Regions from separate parts of the Paenibacillus sp. EC2-1 genome, predicted to be linked through region 1. Evidence: a T-box and tRNA genes for the amino acid it is inferred to sense, from the RefSeq annotation. Region 1 holds a T-box; the other holds one or more tRNA genes.
What was found. The T-box of region 1 lies ahead of trpS (tryptophan--tRNA ligase). A T-box ahead of a tRNA ligase gene usually reads a tRNA of that ligase, here a tRNA-Trp.
Positions count from the first base shown of each region.

Region 1 (3,379 bases):
GCGGTGCTGAAGCACAGTAAGGTTCGTTCAGTTGGCTTGTGTAACTCTCCAATTAACGTCCAGAAGTTCTTAGCTGCAGAGTATCAGGTGCCTGAGAAAGACGTGCTGCCAGAGTTCGTAGGTATTAACCATCTGCACTGGGTAACCTCGGCGCTCGTTCGTGGTGAGGAGAAGCTACCGGAATTGCTGGATGGCGGAAAAAGCTACACAGCCAAAAACGTTCCAACCCTCGGCTGGGACGCAGACTTCATAAAATCGTTAGGTGCGATTCCAACTTATTATTTGAAATACTTTTACATGACAGACAAAATGTTTGCAGATATGAAGACCTCACTGGATAAGGAGGGCACTCGTGCAGACGTCGTAAGTCGTGTGGAAGAGGAATTATTCGAGCTGTATCAAGATGTGAATCTTGACGTGAAGCCGAAGCAGTTGGAGCAGCGTGGAGGGGCTTTTTATTCTGAGGCCGCGGTGAATCTGATGAACTCCATTTATAACGACAAACGTGATATTCAGACGTTGAACGTGGCGAATGGCAATACCTTTGACTTCTTGCCAGCGGACGCTAGCATTGAGGTAAACTGCGTAGTGACAGGACAAGGACCGATTGTGCTTTCACCTCAGCACGTGCCAGAGCATGTGAAGGGATTAATGCATGCAGTAAAAGTATATGAGAAGTTAACGATTGATGCGGCTGTAACCGGTGACCGTGGAATTGCACTTCAGGCACTCGTTCACCATCCGCTTGTTCCGTCTGTAGATGTAGCCAAAAAAGTTCTGGATGAGCTGCTGGAAGCACACAAAGCGTATCTGCCCGCATTTTTCAAATAAATGATTCATTATGAAGACAACTTAGTCTCATATTAGTTCCATAATAGAAAAGAACAAGAGCCTCCTGTAGAAGTGGAGTCATGCCGAATTGGCCTGCACCTTTCTTCTATATAGGAGGCTCTTGTATTGTCAGTGGATCAGTAAATGTTTAGACGCAAGCTTAGAATGTTACGAGGCCCATTGCGCGCTTCGCAGCCGTCAATGTTGCTTGGGCGGTTTCATTTGCACGAGCTGCGCCGTCCTTGAGGATGCTGTCTAGCTCCGCGGAATTTACGATTTCATGGTAAGTTTTCTGGATCGGTTCGAGCTTCGTAATCACAGCTTCTGCTAGACCTTTCTTGAACGCACCATATCCTTGGCCATCATATTGTTTCTCAATCGATGCAATAGATTCGCCTGAGAATACGGAATATATCTCAAGTAGATTGCTCACTTCTGGTTTCGTATCCCAGTCATAGCGAACACACATATCAGAGTCTGTTACAGCTCTGGAGAACTTCTTACGGATTACAGCTGGATCATCCAGAAGTGACACGTAGCTGTTCTGGTTCGGGTTACTCTTACTCATCTTACTGGATGGATCATCAAGACCCATGATTCTTGCACCTGTATCTTGAATAACCGGCTCAGGTAATACAAAGGTCTGGGCGTACTTGTTGTTAAACCTTGTAGCCAGATCCCGTGTTAGCTCGATATGCTGCTTCTGATCATCACCAACTGGCACGTGAGTAGCTTGATAGAGCAGGATATCGGCTGCCATCAGCACGGGATAAGTGAAGAGAGCGGAACTGACCGTATCTTTACCTTCCGATTTATCTTTAAATTGTGTCATCCGGCTCAGTTCACCGAAGTGTGCTTGTGTCTCTAGCAACCATCCAAGTTCCGCGTGAGCAGACACCTGGGATTGCAGGAAGATGACAGCCTTTTTCGGATCAATGCCAGCAGCAATATATAGGGCAGCAATGTCCCGGGAGCGCTGGTATAGCTCTTTAGGGTCTTGATAGACTGTGATGGCGTGTAGGTCAGGGATGAAGAAATAGCAATCATAGTCGTGTTGGTTCGCTACAAATTGGCTGAGTGAGCCACTGTAGCCCCCGATGTTCAAATCTCCGCTGGGCTTAATGCCCGATAACATTCTTTTGTTCATAATTATTGACCTCCTTTGGTTTATGAAACAATAAAAAAACACCTCGCCCCTGTTATCAGGGACGAAGTGTTTGACTCCGCGGTACCACCACTTTTCGGCAACATATGCCGCACTTTAACATGACGGGAAGAGGGTCATTATTCATAACCTATTCCGATCACTTCTCCCATGGTAACGGGGGAGTACCGTCAAAGCCTACTGCCCTGCATAGACAGGGGTTGGGTTTGAAGCGAAGGGACCCATTCACTAACCTCATTGTACCGGACCTCACACCTGTCGCCGGCTCGCTTGAACAACGATGGATAAGCTACTATTTTCCCTTCATTGCTTTCGTGTATTTGTTCTTACTAAGATGCCATATTTCAAGTAGATCGTCAAGGTGGTTATTTAGACTCTTTCAAAACTAGTGTAACCTCATGTTTGCTAAGTATACTATACCCCGGAATAGGCCATAAAGCCGCCATCTACCGGGATGACCGTTCCGGTAATGAACCCGGAGGTGTGTTCATCGACAAGCCAGAGAACGGTACCGAGCAGATCCTCAGGCACACCAAAGCGCCTCATTGGGGTATGCGTAATAATTTTATGCGAGCGCTCGGTCAGAGAGCCATCTTCATGCGTGAGAAGACTACGATTCTGGTCCGTCAAGAAGAAGCCGGGTGCAATGGCATTGACCCGAATGCCGGACTCGGCAAGATGCACCGCTAACCACTGGGTAAAGTTGTTGATGGCTGCTTTCGCTGCACTGTAGGCTGGAACCTTGGTCAACGGCGAAGGTGCGCTCATGGACGAGACGTTAAGCACGACGGCACCGGGGCGGCCAAGCATGCCTTGACCGAAGACTTGGGTCGGGATGAGTGTCCCGATAAAATTCAGATCCATTACACTTCGGAAGCCAGGAACGCTGAGGTCAAAGAAGGTAGATACCTCGGGATGTTCCAGATCCTCTGGACGAAAAACTTCATTCGTCGTATTGGCATCCTTATGATTACCACCGGCTCCATTTATGAGGATGTCGCAGGGTCCAAGCTGACTACGCACCGACTGCTCAGCAAGGCGCACGCTTTCGATATCCGTGACGTCACAAGCGACAGCAATGGCTTCACCACCGATTGCCTGGATCTCATCCGCTACGATCTGTCCCTTCTCCAAGGTTCGGTTCAGAACCACTACCTTTACGCCTTGCCGTCCAAGCTCCAGTGCCATTGCTCGGCACAAGACCCCAGACCCGCCTGTGATCGCAGCAACTTTTCCTGCAAGAGATGGGTGGAGGGGAAGTCTTGCTGAATGCGGGGATTGGCTCATACAGCGGAAGCCTCCTTTTGATTTTCCGTTTTGGCTCTTTGGGCCGCATCCCATACCCCCCACAAGTACATGATGCCGAGTGCGCGGTCATATAGT
Region 1 is NZ_CP186006.1:5,205,533-5,208,911, reverse strand. Features, by position in the region: gene ACK8P5_RS24435 (6-phospho-beta-glucosidase) at 1-831, shown strand, start outside; gene trpS (tryptophan--tRNA ligase) at 992-1,978, opposite strand; T-box leader at 2,033-2,312, opposite strand; gene ACK8P5_RS24425 (SDR family oxidoreductase) at 2,411-3,283, opposite strand; gene uxuA (mannonate dehydratase) at 3,280-3,379, opposite strand, start outside.

Region 2 (3,379 bases), 590 kb from region 1:
GTGATAAAAAGGTTCCTTCGAAATCACTAACGATGCGATCAAATATATTAATAATGTCGTACCGCCAGTAAAGAATATACTGATGACGAAAATGATACGAAGCAAGGTTGCTTCCAAACCAAAAGTTTCTGATAATCCGCCAATCAACCCAGTGAACATTTTATTTCTTGTAGACCGGTACAATCTTGTCATAACTACTCCTTCCCGCTGTTGTTCAGCTTCTCCTTCAACCGGGCAAGTTCACGATCCAATACGGACGATACACCTTCACCGGCTTGCACCAAATACTCTTGACCCATTTTTCGAAGGTCTCGAAGACTTCGTGCTTCAAGTTCCCAATCACTAATCCGATCTTCCAACCGATTAAACATTTTAGGAACATCCTGCCCACCATAGGAACCTGTACGCTCATTCATTTTCTGTTGAAGACGTAATGTTTCCATACGTGCTACATAATACTGTCGCTTGCTATAAACGGTCTGATACTCCATCCGAAGCTCACCAAGCTGTTCTTCCACTTCTCTTAGTGATTCACGGCTTGTAGCCAGCAGCCCCTCGTACTGTTCAATCTTTTCTTCATAAATCAGCTTTTCTTGCAATGCTAGTTTCGCTAGGTGATCCTCACCTGCTTTGAGAGCCAGAAGTGCCTGCTCTTCCCGTTTAACTTTCATCGTCTCCGCTTGAGTTACTTGCTGATTTAGTTGTCTTGTATGTGCCTCACACTGTTGCAAAAGCTTCTCAGCTTCAGTAATGTCCTGCCGAGTTGTGTGAAGGAATTGATCGATCAGCCGAACCGGATCCTGACTTTGTTCAAGCTTTTCATTTAATGTTGCTGCTGTTATATCTCTAATCCGTCGAAAAACACTCATATTTTCTTTATCCTCCTCTTCCTTCAGGTTAAAGCTTTTGTAGATTGTTAGTAACGTCTCCGTCCGTTTTTAAGACGGGAAACGCCGTAGACAATCAGGACGATACCAAGAATTGGACCAATAATCCAAGAAAGCTTACCGATCAGTGAAAGTACACCGATTGCTAATACGATCCAGCCAAAAAACGTATTACCACGCTGGATTCCGTAATACCCCAGTGCAATCATTGCTATTGGTATCAATAACTTAAATAACATGCCTAGCAAAGGACCTAATACACCCAGTAATACTAATGCTCCTAAAGCAATGAGCAGAATTCCAATTCCATTTCCATTACCATTTGAATTTCTCATGTATACACCGCCTTTCCTTTCCAAATCAATTGTTTATGACTTGTTCAACCTTATGACTTTATTTTAGGTTAATTCAATACAATCTAAAACGGACCCCGGACGGTTTTTGATCCTCGACTTAAGTCGGGGATGGAGTGCGACCTCCGTCTATACACGTCCAAGACCACTAAACAAAACAATGCAAAAAAAAGCGAATGCTGGCTTGGCGCCGATCATTCGCTTTTCTCGTATGTAGAATACAGATAAATTTCTTTTCCTAATTTATTATAAACATAAAAAAAGAACGTGGATTAAATCCACGTTCTTACTGGTGATGCCGGTGAAGGGACTCGAACCCCCACGGTTTCCCTCACGATTTTGAGTCGCGCGCGTCTGCCAATTCCGCCACACCGGCTAAATAAATGGCGTGCCCTAAGAGATTCGAACTCCTGGCCTTTTGATTCGTAGTCAAACGCTCTATCCAGCTGAGCTAAGGGCACAAAATATGAAATGGAGGCGCCACCCAGATTCGAACTGGGGATAAAGCTTTTGCAGAGCTGTGCCTTACCACTTGGCTATGGCGCCATATAATTAAAATGGAGCGGACGACGGGAATCGAACCCGCGACCCTCGCCTTGGCAAGGCGATGCTCTACCGCTGAGCCACGTCCGCAAAATCAATGGCTGGGGATATAGGATTCGAACCTATGCATGACGGAGTCAAAGTCCGTTGCCTTACCGCTTGGCTAATCCCCAATATGATTTGTTTTTTTTGAATTATGGGGCGATCGATGGGACTTGAACCCACGAATGCCGGAGCCACAGACCGGTGCGTTAACCCCTTCGCCACGACCGCCACATTCAAAAAATATTCAATTGGCAGGGGCAGCAGGAATTGAACCCACACCAACGGTTTTGGAGACCGTTGTTCTACCTTTAAACTATGCCCCTATAAAACTGGTGGAGGATGATGGATTCGAACCACCGAACCCGTACGGGAGCAGATTTACAGTCTGATGCGTTTGGCCACTTCGCTAATCCTCCAAATGGTGCCGGCGAGAGGACTTGAACCCCCAACCTACTGATTACAAGTCAGTTGCTCTACCAGTTGAGCTACACCGGCGTATACAGTTTTAATAAAGATGGTGGCTCGGGACGGAATCGAACCGCCGACACGAGGATTTTCAGTCCTCTGCTCTACCGACTGAGCTACCGAGCCATAAAGCTCTTTCGGTTTATGAATCAAAAATGGCGGAACTGACGGGATTCGAACCCGCGATCTCCTGCGTGACAGGCAGGCATGTTAGGCCTCTACACCACAGTTCCATAATATTGATCGCTAATGTTCAAGCGATATAATTGGTTGCGGGGACAGGATTTGAACCTGTGACCTTCGGGTTATGAGCCCGACGAGCTACCGAACTGCTCCACCCCGCGTCATTAAAAGGTGTTTATGGTGGAGGCTGAGGGGTTCGAACCCCCGACCCTCTGCTTGTAAGGCAGATGCTCTCCCAGCTGAGCTAAGCCTCCATATCAAAACCGAATTTCATCTTACCAAATGTTCAATCTAAAATCAAGTGTTAAAAAATGGTGACCCGTAGGGGATTCGAACCCCTGTTACCTCCGTGAAAGGGAGGTGTCTTAACCCCTTGACCAACGGGCCTTGCAATGAAATAAATAGTGGCGGAGAGAGAGGGATTCGAACCCTCGAGACGCTTTTGGCGCCTACACGATTTCCAATCGTGCTCCTTCGGCCAACTCGGACACCTCTCCATAAATGGCTCCCCGAACAGGACTCGAACCTGTGACAACTCGATTAACAGTCGAGTGCTCTACCAACTGAGCTATCAGGGAACATTATTCAATTCAAGTGTTTGATCACTTGAAAACTAGATACGAAACTTAAATTTGCGAATTTGCATTGTTCCTGAAAGTCTTGCTCCGATGCAAAGCGTATCGCTTCCGAAGCTAGTTTTCTTTCAGAAAACTTGTAGGATAAGCCCTCGACCGATTAGTATTGGTCAGCTCCATGCATTGCTGCACTTCCACCTCCAACCTATCTACCTCGTCGTCTTCAAGGGGTCTTACTAATTGGGAAATCTCATCTTGAGGGGGCTTCACGCTTAGATGCTTTCAGCGCTTATCCCGTCCATACGTAGCTACCCAGCCATGCTCCTGG
Region 2 is NZ_CP186006.1:4,618,401-4,621,779, forward strand. Features, by position in the region: gene ACK8P5_RS21615 (PspC domain-containing protein) at 1-192, opposite strand, end outside; gene ACK8P5_RS21620 (PspA/IM30 family protein) at 195-869, opposite strand; gene ACK8P5_RS21625 (LiaF transmembrane domain-containing protein) at 917-1,222, opposite strand; tRNA gene ACK8P5_RS21630 (tRNA-Leu) at 1,537-1,616, opposite strand; tRNA gene ACK8P5_RS21635 (tRNA-Arg) at 1,625-1,701, opposite strand; tRNA gene ACK8P5_RS21640 (tRNA-Cys) at 1,713-1,786, opposite strand; tRNA gene ACK8P5_RS21645 (tRNA-Gly) at 1,799-1,873, opposite strand; tRNA gene ACK8P5_RS21650 (tRNA-Gln) at 1,882-1,956, opposite strand; tRNA gene ACK8P5_RS21655 (tRNA-His) at 1,981-2,056, opposite strand; tRNA gene ACK8P5_RS21660 (tRNA-Trp) at 2,078-2,151, opposite strand; tRNA gene ACK8P5_RS21665 (tRNA-Tyr) at 2,159-2,244, opposite strand; tRNA gene ACK8P5_RS21670 (tRNA-Thr) at 2,248-2,323, opposite strand; tRNA gene ACK8P5_RS21675 (tRNA-Phe) at 2,344-2,419, opposite strand; tRNA gene ACK8P5_RS21680 (tRNA-Asp) at 2,450-2,526, opposite strand; tRNA gene ACK8P5_RS21685 (tRNA-Met) at 2,561-2,637, opposite strand; tRNA gene ACK8P5_RS21690 (tRNA-Val) at 2,655-2,730, opposite strand; tRNA gene ACK8P5_RS21695 (tRNA-Glu) at 2,789-2,863, opposite strand; tRNA gene ACK8P5_RS21700 (tRNA-Ser) at 2,882-2,973, opposite strand; tRNA gene ACK8P5_RS21705 (tRNA-Asn) at 2,979-3,054, opposite strand; rRNA gene ACK8P5_RS21710 (23S ribosomal RNA) at 3,192-3,379, opposite strand, start outside.
Region 2: it encodes a tRNA-Trp, which carries the amino acid that the T-box ahead of trpS (tryptophan--tRNA ligase) is inferred to sense. The anticodon was not compared.